Regions from separate parts of the Gynuella sp. genome, predicted to be linked through region 1. Evidence: predicted binding sites of a transcription regulator. Region 1 holds the regulator's gene; the other holds the start of a gene.
The links. The regulator FNR, encoded in region 1, switches genes on or off when oxygen is low (the NO sensors DNR and NnrR bind a similar motif). The targets are predictions, from matches to a motif close to TTGATNTANATCAA.
Positions count from the first base shown of each region.

Region 2: hemN (oxygen-independent coproporphyrinogen III oxidase) is a predicted target of FNR. The motif match lies at 3,702-3,715, and genes of this name have one in related genera.

Region 1 is NZ_JBNKSF010000007.1:283,022-291,004, forward strand. Features, by position in the region: gene ACQY6I_RS02355 (bifunctional acetate--CoA ligase family protein/GNAT family N-acetyltransferase) at 1-932, shown strand, start outside; gene nudC (NAD(+) diphosphatase) at 913-1,746, shown strand; gene ccoM (cytochrome c oxidase subunit CcoM) at 1,785-1,904, opposite strand; gene fnr (fumarate/nitrate reduction transcriptional regulator Fnr) at 1,976-2,728, opposite strand; gene ttcA (tRNA 2-thiocytidine(32) synthetase TtcA) at 2,843-3,730, opposite strand; gene ACQY6I_RS02380 (hypothetical protein) at 3,802-4,296, opposite strand; gene ACQY6I_RS02385 (gamma-glutamylcyclotransferase family protein) at 4,577-5,161, opposite strand; gene ACQY6I_RS02390 (sulfite exporter TauE/SafE family protein) at 5,158-5,808, opposite strand; gene ccoS (cbb3-type cytochrome oxidase assembly protein CcoS) at 5,801-5,983, opposite strand; gene ACQY6I_RS02400 (heavy metal translocating P-type ATPase) at 5,985-7,983, opposite strand, start outside.
Region 2 is NZ_JBNKSF010000039.1:16,170-24,152, forward strand. Features, by position in the region: gene ACQY6I_RS16180 (SDR family oxidoreductase) at 1-198, opposite strand, end outside; gene argA (amino-acid N-acetyltransferase) at 227-1,543, opposite strand; gene ACQY6I_RS16190 (DoxX family protein) at 1,723-2,127, shown strand; gene hemN (oxygen-independent coproporphyrinogen III oxidase) at 2,190-3,581, opposite strand; molybdenum cofactor riboswitch at 3,997-4,134, shown strand; gene moaA (GTP 3',8-cyclase MoaA) at 4,124-5,098, shown strand; gene mobA (molybdenum cofactor guanylyltransferase) at 5,100-5,630, shown strand; gene moaB (molybdenum cofactor biosynthesis protein B) at 5,643-6,182, shown strand; gene moaC (cyclic pyranopterin monophosphate synthase MoaC) at 6,182-6,670, shown strand; gene moaD (molybdopterin converting factor subunit 1) at 6,667-6,909, shown strand; gene moaE (molybdopterin synthase catalytic subunit MoaE) at 6,915-7,367, shown strand; gene ACQY6I_RS16230 (cytochrome c3 family protein) at 7,507-7,983, opposite strand, start outside.

The DNA.
Region 1 (7,983 bases):
GGTTTGGTGTCCAGCCGATGAGGCGAAAAATGGACTCGCTGGTATTCTCAATGGGGTTGACCCGGGATTCCCTGGTTGGCCCGCTCGTGGTGTTTGGAGAGGGGGGTTCTACAGCAGATATATTGGCTGATCGGCGCTTTGGTTTACCGCCATTGAATTCGAATCATACCCGAAAATTGATTTACCGTAGTCATGCATACTCTGTATTAAGTGAGAGATCCGATAATCCGGAAAAAGATATCGAAGAACTCAGTACAGCGTTGATGGCTGTTAGTCAGATTGCCATTGATCACCCGAGCATTGAAGGTTTGGAAGTTAACTTGCTGCTGCTACCTGACCACTCTCTGCTGGTATTGGGGGTTGCGATCAATCTGGGTAAGTCTTTTCCATCTCCAATCGTGCCTTATCCTATTCATCTAGAAGAATCAATGACGTTAAAAGATGGTCAGGAGCTGGTCTTGAGACCTATTCGGGCGGAAGATGAAGCAGAGTTGAAACTGTTTTTTGAACGCATGACAGCAGAAGCTTTGCGCTTTCGCTTTTTTGGCAGTCGTTTGAATTTTGAACATCGTGAGCTCGCTGCCATGTGTCAGATTGATTATGGTAGAGAGATGGCATTTGTCGCGGTTGATCAGTACCAGCGCATTTGGGGAGAGGTACGGACCTGGAAGGATGTTAATACCAATGAGATCGAATTTGCCGTAATGGTCGATCCTGAAATGCAGGGGAAAGGGTTTGGTTCGCAATTGATGCAGCGTATGATCCGGTACAGTGAAAATGAAAAAGCGACTGCTATCGTCGCTGAAATCATGAGTGACAACGAGCCCATGCTAAGGCTTGCCCGTCACTGTGGTTTTGAGCAGGTTTGTCAGGACGATGGTGTGTGTATGGTAAAACTGGAACTGAAAAAAGATGCTGTATCAACTGGATGAGACTTATTGGTCAATTGATTTTCAAGAAAAGCACGATTTGTCGGCAGGTAATATTCTTTTGTTTCAGGGGGGGAATCTGATTGTACCCAACTCCGGTGATTGGGTTTTGCAAGCAAAGGATATTCTGAATATTGAGGTTGATAGTGTCGGCTATATTGCCTCCCTGGAGGGGGTTCCCTGGTTTGCAGGTTGGTTGGATGAAAGTTATGAGCTGCCTGAAGGTTGGTGGGTTGTTACCGTTCGTGATGTTGCCCGAGAAAATGAGCAGGTTTTTGCGATGGTTAGCCGGGCTGTTCAGCTGCATACCTGGCGGCAGGACCATCGGTTTTGTGGGCGTTGTGGGCATAGAACACGATATTTTGATCATGAACCAGGGGCCCATTGTGATCATTGCGGGTTGACTGCTTATCCCAGGATATCGCCTTGCGTTATTGTGTTGGTGTATCGGGGGGAAGAAGTGTTACTGGCCAATGGTGTGCGTCACAAAGACTCAGGTATGTATTCAACGCTCGCAGGGTTTGTTGAGGCAGGGGAATCTGCGGAACAGGCTGTATATCGAGAAATTCTCGAAGAAGTCGGTGTGAGAGTGAAAAACATTAGTTATTTAAACAGTCAAACTTGGCCTTTTCCGCATCAACTAATGCTTGGCTATGAGGCTGAATACGAATCAGGAGATATCCGGATTCAGGAACATGAAATTCTGGATGCCCGCTGGTTCCATATCGAAGACCTGCCAAAATATGCACCTAACCTGAGTATTGCAGGCTGGATGATCGAAAGGCATCGGGAAAAGGTTCGTATGGCGAAGAAATAAAGGCGTTATGAGTATTAAACAGATAACGCCTCTGCTGCTTAGTGCTTGTCTTTTTTCTTATGAGCATCGCGATACATGAAATAGAAAATACCTCCGGTAATAAGTACCACGAGGCCAACGGTTCCTATTCCTGCGAAGATAATCTGATCGATATACATAATTACACTCTCCATACATATGCATGTAGGACGAGTGTAATTAAAAAATCAACACCAAAAGTTGATACGGATCAGCCCAAGCTGGAGACAATAATATCCAGCTCGCAACGTTCGGTTTCGCTCAATGCGGCAAGATCCCATAATGCTCTCTGATCCAATAAGGAGATTTCCTTGGCGTTACCCGTAATCTCGATCAGATCCTGCTTTTGAAAGCGTGTAAATACTCGGCTTACTGTCTCAACTGCTAAGCCAAGATAGTTTGCCATATCAGCCCGGGACATAGATAAACGGAAGGTTTTGTCAGAAAAACCGCGACGTTTGAATCTGGATGCCAAGTTTAACAAAAAAGAGGCGATACGTTCTTCTGCGCTTTTCTTTGATAACAACAACATCATTTGCTGGTCATCACGAATTTCCTTGCCCATCGTCCGCAATAACTGGCGTCTAAGTGCGGGTAATTCTGCACTCAGATCATCCAGACTCTCAAATGGAATTTCGCAGACGTTAGTGGTTTCAAGTGCCTTCGCTGAACACGTGTACAGTTGTGTATCAAAATTACTTAACCCAACCAGTTCGCTGGCCAAATGAAATCCTGTAATTTGTTCTTCACCATCATTTGTTAGCGTATAGGTTTTAAGAGTCCCCGTACGTACAGCATATACCGATGTAAACGGCTCGCCCTGCCTGAACAGATGATCACCTTTTTGGATGGGACGACCACGACGGATAATTTTTTCCAGTTTGTCGAGGTCGTTGTCCTGTAAGCCAATAGGTAGACAGAGGGGATGCAGGCTACAGGTATCGCAGTGGGCAGTACTAACCATAGAAAATTTTCCTGACAATATTTTTGGTCACATTATGGAACTTGATTCAGATCATGCAAGTATATTGACTAATATCATGACTTTTTTTTTGGACATGTACTTTACCTGCATTGATTAGCTTATGGCTCCTGGTTCCCAGCTTTCCACCTGAGTTTGTTTCATTGGGCTTAGAGGCCCGTCATCGCCAATATTCAGCGAGGCAATGCCATTAATACTCAGAGTATTGAAATCGAACAGGCTGGTATCCGCCAGTTGTGATGGCGCGACATTCTGGATTGCTCTAAAAATAATTTCACTGCGGCCGGGCTGCAGTTTTTCCCAGTCTTTCAACATTTGTTTGATTGACTGACGCTGAAGATTTTCCTGTGAACCACACAAGTTGCATGGAATGATCGGAAATTCCTTAGTCTCAGCATACTGTACAATATCTTCCTCTTGGCAGTAGGCCATAGGGCGAATCAGAATATTACGTCCTGAATCTGCCAGTAATTTAGGAGGCATTGCCTTAAGTTTGCCACCGTAAAACATGTTCAGGAAAAGGGTTTCAATGATGTCATCGCGGTGATGACCCAGAGCGATTTTATTTGCCTGAATCTGTTCCGCAAAAGCATACAGAGTTCCGCGCCTGAGACGGGAACACATTCCACAGGTGGTTTTTCCTTCCGGCACCATATCCTGAACAATGCTATAAGTATCCCGTTCCAGAATATGATAAGGCACATTGATAGATTGCAGATATTCGGGCAGCACATGCTCAGGAAAGCCAGGCTGTTTTTGGTCAAGATTAACAGCCACCAGATCGAAATGTACCGGTGCACTTTTCTGTAGCCCCAGAAGAATGTCCAGCATCGTGTAGGAATCCTTGCCTCCCGACAAACATACCATTACCTTGTCGCCATCTTCGATCATATTGTAGTCAGCAATTGCTTTTCCGACTTCCCGGCGCAGGCGCTTTTGTAGTTTGTTAAATTCTGTTTTGTCTTTTTTACTGAGTGTTTGCATGGTTTGAGGCAGGATTGGAATATGGATAAAAAACGAACGCGCGTTCTACCATTTTCCTTAGTGCTTGTAAATCAAGCAGCTATAGAGTCTTGTTTTAACCAAGCCTGTAAAAAATGAACAAACTTGACTTTGTCATGAAACTCCCTGCTAGGATGAAAATTTTTACACCAGTATTCGGCTATTCTTATGACATCCGTTTTAGCGGGTACAGGGATCCCTGAACTTTCATACATAAACCAAGCAATTGCAGTGGAATAAGCCAGATTGGTGGATAGTTCAAGATGAGGTTGTTCGAGAAAGCTTCTCTGACCAGCTAAACCTCTGACTTTACTCGCCAGGTCTGGTGTCTGCGCCAGATAATTGTCCCAAATGTTGTTATGTTCCTGCTCAGTGATATTAAAAAGACCATAACCCTGGTCAGAACTACATCCTAAATGATATCCAAGATCTGATTCTGTGGCGGCCGTGGCAATCAGTAGAGCTTCGTGCGCTTCATTCCAGACCCCGAAATATTCCAGTGTCGGTTTAATAACGCAGTTTTTTAATTCGCTTGCACAGATACCCATATATTTCACCAAAAAATGAAGTAAATGGTCTTTGCTTCAATATTGACTATATCGGTTCGCAGATACTGAAACTAAAGACTATTTACATAATCCGTCAACAAAAGTACTTATAAATTACGCTAGCAAAATCTATGAAAGGTATTAGATCTTTTGGTTGGTTTTCACTTAATTATTAGCATATTTAGTCACTAAAAATGCGCACATGCTGTTTGTTGCAGGCGCAATTGATGACTTTGATGGTTATTGAAAACAGAGTTGGCTCCAGTTCTGCAAAAAAGTGTCAGATATTTTTACGCTGCAGAATACAGTCGGGTAGGTGCTGCATCAGAAATGTGTCGTGTAGGTGATAATGAGTGTCACTTTCTATCGCTCTTGGGTAGCGAGGGGCAGACCTGTCATTGATAAGGTTACCCCAGTGACTGGTTGTTTTAATAAACTCTATTGCAAATGCTTCGTCCCAGGAAAAGCAGCCTTTAAGAATGACATCCAGATAACTTTGGGTTATCGGATATTCTGATGATGGTGATCTGGTTTGGTGGCCAACATAGGTCCAGACGATTGCATCATCAGGAAGCTGATGTTTGGTAATAATATGGCTTGTTTTCAGTGTAATACGCCCATAACCCTGTTCCCGCTCATCAAATTTGGCCAGGTTTTTTGTATCTACTGGAAATATCACACCATTGCATTCAGAAAACTCATCCTGAACTGCTCCCACTGCTATATGCATTGTCTGTGGTACAGATACGTACCAGCCGCGTTTAATTCCTTTAACAGTAGCTGGGATCGCATCGCCGGTGATGCCAGTACGTGAGCGGCTGTCTGCACAGATCAGACTGCCGTAACCAAAAATGTAATTGTTCATGAAGCTACAACCTCTATTGCCGAATACGCGGTCCATATCGCCAGGGAAAAAACCAATATTGCACTGAAAATACGAGTGAGCCGATGGGAGATCAGTTGGATCATGGATTGGCTGAAAATCGTCAGTCCGGTCATGGCTGGGAATGTGCCTAGTCCGAATGCCAGCATGGTTAGTGCTCCGTAGAAAGGGTTTGCCGACAAGCTGGCGAGACCCAGAGCAGAATAGATCATTCCACAGGGTAACCAACCCCAGGTGACACCTGCTGCGAAGGCCATTGCCATCGAATTAGGACGCTTGATTCTGATCGCCAAAGGCTGGATAAATGACCACAATACTTTACCCACACGTTCCAGGCCGGCCAGAGCATTCCAAATTCCAGACAGATATAACGCCATGCCCAGCAGCAGTAATGCTGCTAGTAATCGTAAGTACAAAATAGAAGACTGCGGGATGAAACTGGCAAACAGAGCAAAGATTAATCCTATCAGCATGTAACTACTGACGCGGCCTAGCTGATAGAGCAAACTGTATCCCAGGTGACCAGGCGCATTAAGCCCCAAAGCGGTAGCAATACCTCCACACATAGCCACGCAGTGGCCTGCCCCGAGAAGACCTAATAAGAAGGCGGGTAGTAACTGTTCAATCATGTTTATCTGAATCTTTCTTCTTCGGCATTTTGTCCAAATCGTCATCATAAAGAATTTTATGGGCCGGACTGTCGAGATCATCATACTGTCCTTTTCTGACTGCCCAGACCAAACCTGCCAGAGCGGTGCCTAACAACAGAAGAGACAGTGGTATCAGTAAGTAGAGAATCTGCATGTTATATCTGTATTTTTCGAGTTAGCCTGAGAGCATTTAATACTACCAGAAGTGAACTAAAAGACATGCCTACAGCAGCCATCCACGGAGTAATCAGCCCCGACATGGCGAGTGGTAATGCGATAAGGTTATAGATCAAACCCCAAGCCAGATTCTGGCGAATAATACGTTGGGTCTTACGAGCCAGAACAATTGCCATAGGAATTTTCCCTAACTGGTTGTTCAGCAGCAAAATATCCGCAGTCTGCTTAGTCAGTTCGGTTGCGTTGGCCATAGCAATAGATACGTCTGCCCGGCTCAATGATAGCGTATCATTAAGCCCGTCACCGACCATTAACACCGGCTGCTCAATGGCGTCTATATATTGTACTTTCGTATGCGGGCTTTGTTCCGCTGCTACATGGTCAAACCGTAATACGTCATTGATCTGCCGAGCCCTTTCGGTTCGGTCTCCAGTGAGCATGTGTGTTGTCAGTTGGGCCTTTTGTTTAAGGGCTTGAACGGCCACCATAGCATCCGGTCTAATCTGATCTGCAATTTCAATCCAGGCGATATCGGTATCTGTGGTGCTGAGCAATAACCAGTGCCCGTGTCCAGGCCTGCTGATACCTGGGCGAACCCAGTCTGGTTTGCCCAGGCGATATTGATGTGTATCGATACTCCCTTTTATGCCTTCAGAAGTGTGAACGGACACTTCTGTTGCGCGCAATGAGCTTATGAATGGCTTAAATGCAATGGAGACAGGATGTTCACTGTGTGATTCCAGGGCTGCACAAATGTTGAGAGTTCTTTGTTCATTCCACAGGTTGTTTAACAACTTCACCTGGACGACAGTAAACTGCCCATTGGTCAACGTACCGGTTTTATCAAATACGACCTCAGAAACCTTTGCCAGAGACGGTAACGCGTTTCCCCTTGTCGCGATAATTCCCTCACGACGTAAATTGGCGCTGGTCGCTGTGAGTGCGACAGGCGTGGCAAGAGACAGAGCACATGGACAGGTCACAACGAGAACAGATAATGCGACCCAGAATGCTCTCTCCGAATCGATGAAATACCAGCCTATGCCGGTTAATATTGAGAGGGCGAGAATGATCAGAACAAACATACTGGCGCCCTGATCGGCAATTTCTGCAATACGGGGTTTTTCTGATTCCATACGATTCAGCAGGCGAACCATCAGACTGATGGATGACGAGTTAGGGGCATGTGATACTTTGACGCGAATGATCCCTTCGGTATTGGTTGACCCTGCAAGTATGCTGTCTCCCAGCTGCTTGTGTACCGGATCAAATTCGCCAGTGATCATAGACTCATCAATCGCTGCCTGGCCGGAGATGATGTGTCCATCGGCTGGTGCTGATTCTCCGGGCAAAATTTCGATAATGTCATTTACAGTCAGTTTTTTACTGGGAATTTCCAGCAATTGTTCTTCTTTTACAATGTGAGCCGTTGCAGGTACCAGGTCGTCGATAGAGTTGCTGCTGATGGCGAGGTGTTGTCGGGCTCTGAATTCGAGAAAGCGTCCTAGCAACAGAAAAAAAGTAAACATGGTAACTGACTCGTAATAGGTTTCTCCTGCCTGAGTAAGTGTTGCCCATACACTTGGAATAAAGGCTAATATGATTGCCAGTGATACGGGTACGTCCATACCCAGGTGCCTGCTTTTCAGATCCCTCAGTGCCGCCTGATAAAAGGGGAGTGCAGAATAGAAGAAGACCGGTAGGGTCAGAGCTAGGCTGGTCCAGCGAAGTAGGTTTTCAAATTGCCAGTCTATTTGCCCCAAATAAATTGCAAAGGTATTCATCATGACTTGCATCATGCCAATACCTGCTATGCCGATTCGTAAAAGGAAGTCTTTTTGGGTTTTGTCAATAATGCTGTCTTGCTGGCTGGGTTGATAAGGTTTTCCCCGATAACCCAAATGATGCAGTTCTACAAATACCTCTGAGAGCTTTACTAATGTAAGGTCAGCTTCTACTCGCAGCTGATGACTGGAC
Region 2 (7,983 bases), on a different contig from region 1:
GGCATCAAACTGATAGGCCTGGACCTTCGCTCCGGATTCTGCTCGGATGGTTTCAGCCGCAGCCTCAATGGCAGCCTTGTCACGACTGGCCATGGACACTCTGGCACCTTCCAATGCACATTGCCGGGCAATGGCATATCCCATCCCCTGACTCGCTGCCGCCACCATGATGACCTTGTCTTTCAGTTGCAGATCCATAAGATTCTCCTGTTTAGTCACCCGCCCCTTAGGGTCTGAGTGGACCGATATTTTTCTTAAAAACTTTAGAGTTGCGCTGATAGTTGTACAGAGACTTTCTCTTCATCGGCAACCCATCCACGTCAATCTGTTGAAATCCCCGTTCAAGAAACCAGTGCGCTGTATGTGTCGTCAACACGAACAGGCTGCTCAGGCCCAGCGCATGGGCCCGCTCAGTAATGGCCCGCATGAGCCGGTCACCACGATGTTCATGACGATACCCTTCATGCACCGCCACACAGGCCAGTTCACCGGTTTTTTCCTCATCCTCCAAAAACGGATAAAGAGCAGCACAACCGATGATCATGCCATCGCGCTCGTTGACCATGAAATGATTGATTTCCTGTTCCAGCAGCTCTCGTGAACGTCGCACCAGAACGCCCTTAATCTCCAGGGGTAGCAGCAGTTCGAGGATACCGGCCACATCATTAATCGTTGCCGGGCGGATGCTATCGTAGGCCTCCTGGGTAACCAGGGTACCGATACCATCGCGGGTATACAGTTCGTTGAGAATGCTGCCATCGTTATCGAACGGCAACAGGTGACAGCGTCCTACACCGGCTCGACAAGCAGTGACCATGGCCTCCAATTCGGCATATCCAGGTATTTCTGGAGTATGTTGATCCAATATTCGCTGGCACTGACTGGGAAACAGCTCGGTAATCGTTTCGGCTTCTTTCAAGACCAGTGAACAGTCACCGACAATTACCAGCTTGTCTGCTTTGAGTGCAACTGCCGTTTGTACCGCAACATCATGAACAGACACATTAAACAACTCGCCGGTGGGCGAATACCCCAGATGCGACATCAGGACAATGAAATTGTTGTCGAGCAATTGCCGTATCGAAGAGGCATCCACTTTACGCACCACACCCGTATGTTGCATGTCGACACCATCAATCACCCCCACCGGTCTGGCCAGAACAAAATTACCACTGACACACCGGACTTTGGCGTTGTGCATGGGTGAGTTCACCATCCCAAGACTGAACTGAGCCTCCAGCTGTGAGCGCAATTGCCCATGTACATCCAGAATGGTTTCCATGATTTCAGGACTGGTCACCCGCATATGGCTGTGCATAACGCTGGTGATATTTTTTTCCTGCAATCGTCGGTTTATCTGACTTCGGGCACCATAGACCAGGACTACCCGCATCCCAAGACTGTTCAGCAACGCCAGATCAGGAACCAGAGAGCGGGCAGCAGGTTGATCCAATCCTTCACCAGAGATCCCGACAACCAGTGTCTTGGTCCGGTGGGCATGAATATAAGGAGCCGTAGAACGGAAGAAATCAACGAAATTCACGATGGGAATATGTTCCTTTCAAGTGGTGGCAGGAAAGTCTAATCATAACGTATCTGCAGGTTTTATTGATTGTTCAAATTTATTGATAGAATTATATGAAAAGCTTCAATTTTTTTACCAGTATCCATTCAGTACTATTGCCGTCATCTTAAACAAATGAACAGATAAGGCAAAAAACAATGGAAAAATTCTGGAGCTATGTCGAAGTCCTGGGACGGGTTTTATTGATCTCAATTTTTGTGATGTCCGGATTGCAAAAACTGGGCGATATTCAAGGAAATATGGCCTATGTCACCAGTGGCGGCCTACCCGGTTTCATGTTGTTCCCAGCGATAGCAATTGAACTGTTTGCCTCTTTGGCTGTTTTGTTGGGCTGGAAAACCCGTATCGCCGCTTTGTTCCTGGCATTATTCTGCCTGGTGTCCGGCCTGTTGTTTCACGGTAACACGTTTCCGGATAATGCAATGGCCACGCTATTGGATCAGATCCACCTAATGAAAAATATTGCTCTGACTGGTGCCTTTCTGTTTCTGGCGGGTCGTGGAGCTGGTCCTATCAGCCTGGATAGCCGCAACAAAGCTTGATTATCCTGACGAAAACCAAAAAGAGCTGCCTTGGCAGCTCTTTTTTATTACAACATGTTTTATCACAACACTTTGGAAAAGCGATTCTTATTTGCCGGACTCTGCTGCAGATATGCATCAAATACCATACAAATAGGCCGTAACAACAAACGCCCGGCGCTGGTTACCTTAATGGCATGATTATCGACAGTCACCAGGCCGTCATCAGCCAGAAACGCCAGTCGACGAATCTCATTGGCAAAATACGCCCTTGAATCAATATCAAACTGTTCATCAAGCGCGTCAAACTTCAACCGACCATTGCAGCTAAGCTCCTGAATAACCCGCTGTCGAATCAGATCATCGTCATTGAGCTGATAACCTTTAAAGCTGGCCAGGTTTCCATTGGAAATAACCTGCTCGTACTGCCCAAGATCACGATAATTCTGCACGAAGGTCTGGTTGATATAACTGATACTGGAAACGCCAAGCCCCAGCATATCCATATTGCCGTAGGTCGAGTAACCTTGAAAATTACGCTGCAGAGTTCCTTCATTAAGCGCATCAACCAAGTCATCTCCCGGTTTGGCAAAGTGATCCATGCCAATATAAACGTAACCGGCCTGCTGCAATGCATTGATACAACTATCAAGAATATTTAGCTTTTCTTCCGGTGAGGGCAGTTCACTTTCGTTAATCCGTCGTTGTGGTAAAAAACGCTCTGGCAAATGAGCGTAGTTATACACAGCAATCCGGTCCGGATTCAGGGCGATAACCTGCTCAATGGTGCGATCAAAGCTCTCCCTGGTCTGTTTTGGTAAACCGTAAATCAGGTCGAAACTAACACTGAAAAACCCATTTTGCCGGGCAATGTGCATCATTTCCGACACCATGTCATAACTTTGCAACCGGTTGATGGCTACCTGTGTGTCCGGATTAAAATCCTGCACCCCGAGACTGATACGATTAAATCCAAGCTCCCGTAACAGAACCAGCTGATCCCTCGAGGTCACTCTGGGGTCTATTTCGATGGAATATTCGCCCAGGTCATCAGCCAACAGCGAAAAGTTCTTTTTAATAAGCAGGAACAACCGCTTGATCTGATCTATCGATAAAAAAGTCGGCGTTCCTCCCCCCCAATGCAGCTGACGTACCGGACGTTCCGCAAAATAAGGCGCCATCATTTGCATCTCTTTTTCCAGAATATCGATATAAGCGTCGGCTCGGGCCGGGTCCTTGGTTGCTATTTTATTACAACCACAATAAAAGCAGATATGACGACAAAACGGCACATGCACGTACAAACTCATCGATTGATGAGTGTTTTTATGTTCCTGGGCAATCTCCAGCGTCCGAGTGGGATCAAAATCCTCAAACTGCACCGCTGTCGGATAAGATGTGTATCTGGGGCCTGAAATGTTGTATTTCAAAATGACTTCGCGATCCCAGATTTTAGGTTCATTAATTACGGTCATAGGACTCCTCCAATATCAGGCTAGGCTAAGTTTTAATCCCGCCAGCGTCATTGACAAAGGTCACCCAATCCCGGAAAAGCAATAAGTATTTTATGGTTTTTGATCAAATACATATTCTGTTTGATTTGCATCAAGCGTGAATGAGTTAGCACTAAACAGCAAAGATTTTACCGGTATACTTCACTGCAACACCGACCTAACCCGCTATAGGAAGGTGTCTCCATTGTTCTCCTCCTCCAGCACACGGATGTGTTGTTACGATGGTGAGGCCAGGGCTTTATAGCTTTGGCCTTTTTTTTGCCCCGTCGTTTTCCCATGAAACTTTTTTCCCTCTGACTGGTCTTATATAAAAGCTATAAGTACCTATTTAGTAAGGTTTTTTTACACCCCAATAGGGTCTATAGTAATTGCCGGATTTAAAGAAACACTCCGAGCCGCAGCGTTCTAACCGCCAGACGCATGAACCTCCGGCCTCAGCATTGTGCTGACAGGGTAAACAGGGAAACCGGTTTGCCTCCCTTGTATTTTGGAAAGGTGTGTCTATGTTACAGGATTCATTTGGGCGTCGTTTTTATTACCTGCGCCTGTCTATTACTGATGTTTGCAATTTTCGCTGCAACTATTGCCTTCCGGATGGTTATAAAAAGGATGGCCAGCGTTCATTTCTCACCCGTCCGGAAATTGTTAACCTGGTATCGGGATTTGCCTCTGCCGGCACTCAGAAAGTTCGAATTACCGGCGGTGAACCGGCCCTGCGTAAAGACCTGATCGATATCATTGGTGACATCAAAAGCATCCCAGGCATCCAGACCGTTGCCATGACCACTAATGGCTATCGATTAGGAAGTCTGTTGCAAGGTCTTGATCACGCAGGGCTTGATCAATTGAATGTCAGTATCGACAGTCTTGATCCTCAGGTCTTTCAAACCATCACCGGGCATGACCGGCTCAACGAGATTCTTGTCGCGCTGCAACAAGCACAAAGGACGGGTATTAAACATATCAAAGTCAATGCAGTGTTAATGCGCGATCTGAATGACCGTGAACTGGATACATTTTTGGGATGGATTAAGGACCAGGATCTGACTTTGCGCTTTATTGAAGTCATGCAAACCGGAGACAACACCGAATTCTTCGAAAAACGACACCTTTCCGGAGCTGACCTGCAAGTGAAATTACTTGAGCAGGGCTGGCAGACAATCATTCGTAACCAGGATGCAGGCCCGGCAGTGGAATATTGGCATCCAGATTATCAGGGCCGTATCGGTCTGATCATGCCATACAGCCAGGACTTCTGTAGCAACTGCAACCGCTTGAGAGTCAGCGCCGAAGGTAAAGTACATTTGTGCCTTTTTGGTGACCATGGATACGATATCCGCCATCTGATTCAACAGCCAGAACAGCGCTCACAGCTGACAGATTTCTTAGCCGAGGCACTTAAGGACAAGAAAGTCAGCCACTTCCTGCAACAGGGCAACTCCGGCATCACGCGCGACCTTTCCATGATCGGAGGCTGACATGCTGGGTGTTATTCTTGCCGGAGGCCGTTCCTCACGTATGGGAAAGGATAAATCCCGACTGATGATCAATGGTCAGACCTTGTTACAACGCCAGCAAAGCATCCTTGGACAGTTGGGGCTGGAAGTTATTGTCAGTGGCCCAGACGGGGTTCACGACGAGTTTACTGACTACCCCGGGCCATTGGCCGGAATATACTCTGTCATCCGGCAACGACCGGCTCCCAGCTGGTTGTTTGTGCCGGTTGACCTGCCCCTGATGCAACCCGAAACGCTTGCCAGACTGATGAACCATTCTTCAGAGGCAGGCTGTTGTTATGATTACCATCCTTTGCCATTACTGCTGAAGTCTTCCGTCCAGCTGATACCGGAATTATATAAACGGCTGCAGACATCCGGAGAAGATTTGAGTGTCCGGGCATTCAATCGCAGCATGGGTGTTGAACAGCTGGCCCTGAATGCTGATGACGAAATATGTTTAAGCAACGCCAATGATCCACAACAATGGCAAACCTTATTAAGACAGTTATAGGAAATATTCACCATGGCTCATTTATCACAAGCTGACTTCGTTCCCCTGAATATTGCAGTACTGACCGTATCCGATACCCGTACAGAAGCAAACGATACTTCCGGACAATACCTGGCAGAGCAAGTGAAAGCGGAAGGCCATCTGCTGGCCGACAAGCAAATCGTCAAAGACGACGTTTATCAACTACGCGCCATCGTTTCCCAATGGATCGCTTCGAGTGAAGTACAGGTTATTTTAATTACCGGAGGCACTGGATTTACCGGTCGCGATTCCACCCCGGAAGCACTCACACCGTTATTTGACAAACAGGTTGAAGGATTCGGAGAGTTATTCCGGCAACTGTCTTATGACGAAATAGGGACTTCGACCATACAAAGTCGCGCTCTGGCAGGTTTTGCCAATGGCACAGTCATCTTCTGCATGCCGGGCTCCACCGGGGCCTGCAAAACCGGCTGGAACGGCATCATCAAAGAACAACTGGATGCACGTTGCAAACCCTGCAATTTTGTTGCCCATCTGAAAATGGCACCCACATGCGAGAGTCGGGGCTAATGGAAAAGCAATTCAGCCATATCGATCATCACGGCTCCGCCAACATGGTGGATGTTACCGACAAACATAGCAGTCAACGGTTGGCACAGGCAGAAGCATTTATTTATATGTCTGCCGATACCCTGACCATGATAGAACAGGGTAACCACCACAAAGGGGATGTTTTTGCCGTTGCCCGCATTGCTGGCATACAAGCAGCAAAAAAAACCCCTGAGCTGATTCCGCTATGCCACCCGCTGATGCTAACCAAAATTGCTGTGGACTTTGAGCTGCAACCACAGCTTGGCCGCGTTCGCATTACATCGCTTTGTAAACTGGCCGGTCAGACCGGCGTCGAGATGGAAGCATTGACCGCCGCTTCGGTTGCAGCACTAACGCTGTTTGACATGTGCAAAGCCGTCGATCCGGCCATGACCATCAGTGGTTTAAGGGTATTGGAAAAACAGGGTGGTAAAACCGGACACTGGCTCCATCCGGAGGAAACATGAAAATACTGTTTTTTGCCCGCCTGCGGGACAGTATCGGTTGTGCAGAGACATCACTGGAAGTACCTCAGCCTACCCAGGTTCATAAGGTCATCAAACAACTGCTTAATGATCACCCGGACTGGCAGGATGCATTCGATAAACCAGTACTGGTGGCCATTAATCAGACCATGGCAGAAATGGATAGCAAGGTCAGCAACGAAGATGAACTGGCATTTTTTCCACCGGTCACGGGAGGGTAGTGCACATGACTGATCTGGTATTAATACAGGAAAATGATTTTTCAGTGGATGAACACTACCAAGCCATGGTCGCTCAAAACAACAGCGCGGGTGCAGTGGTGTTTTTTGTCGGCCGGGTTCGCGATTTTAACGAACAACAGCATGTTACCGGCCTGTACCTTGAACATTATCCCGGCATGACTGAAAAAATTCTGCATGAGATTATTCTGACTGCACGCCAGCGCTGGTCCGCTGAAGAGATACGGATTGTTCATCGCGTTGGAGCGTTGCAGGTCAGCGATCAGATCGTGTTTGTAGGCGTCAGCAGTGCTCACCGTCAGGATGCGTTTCAGACCTGTGAGTACCTAATGGATTTTTTAAAAACCAAAGCTCCTTTCTGGAAAAAAGAAACGGGCACTCAAGGTGAACAATGGCTGGATGCCAAGGACAGTGACGAGCAGGCAGCCCAAAGATGGTGACCGACAAAGATCATTACGTTGCCACAAACACAAGCACCTAAAACCCCTCCGATCCCGTTCCCCCAAGCGCTCATATATAAACAAGTGCGTGATTGCCCGGCAGTATTATTTGCCGGGCGAACAAACACTTAAGGGTACTTCAATACAACTCCACTCCCGTCATATCCGGTAAGCGGTGAGCAATTCCTTTGTGACAGTCGATACAGGTTTTTTCTCCCGATGCCAGTGCAGTTGAGTGCCGCTCCGCAGCGCGTTCACTTTGACGGGTAAAATCCATGGAATCAAAGTTATGACAGTTACGACACTCTAGGGAATCATTGGCCTTGAGACGGGCCCATTCATGTTCAGCGAGTTCTCGCCGTTTATGTTCAAATTTTTCCTGAGTATTAATGGTGCCAAATATTTTTCCCCAGACTTCTTTTGAAGCCGCCATTTTTCGGGCCATTTTATTCGTCCAGTTATGGGGCACATGACAATCGGAACAAATCGCCCGAACCCCGGATCGATTACTGTAGTGAATGGTCGTCTGCAACTCCTGATAAACATTGTCACGCATTTCATGGCAACTGGTACAGAATTCTTCCGTGTTAGTAAATTCCATGGCGGTATTGAATCC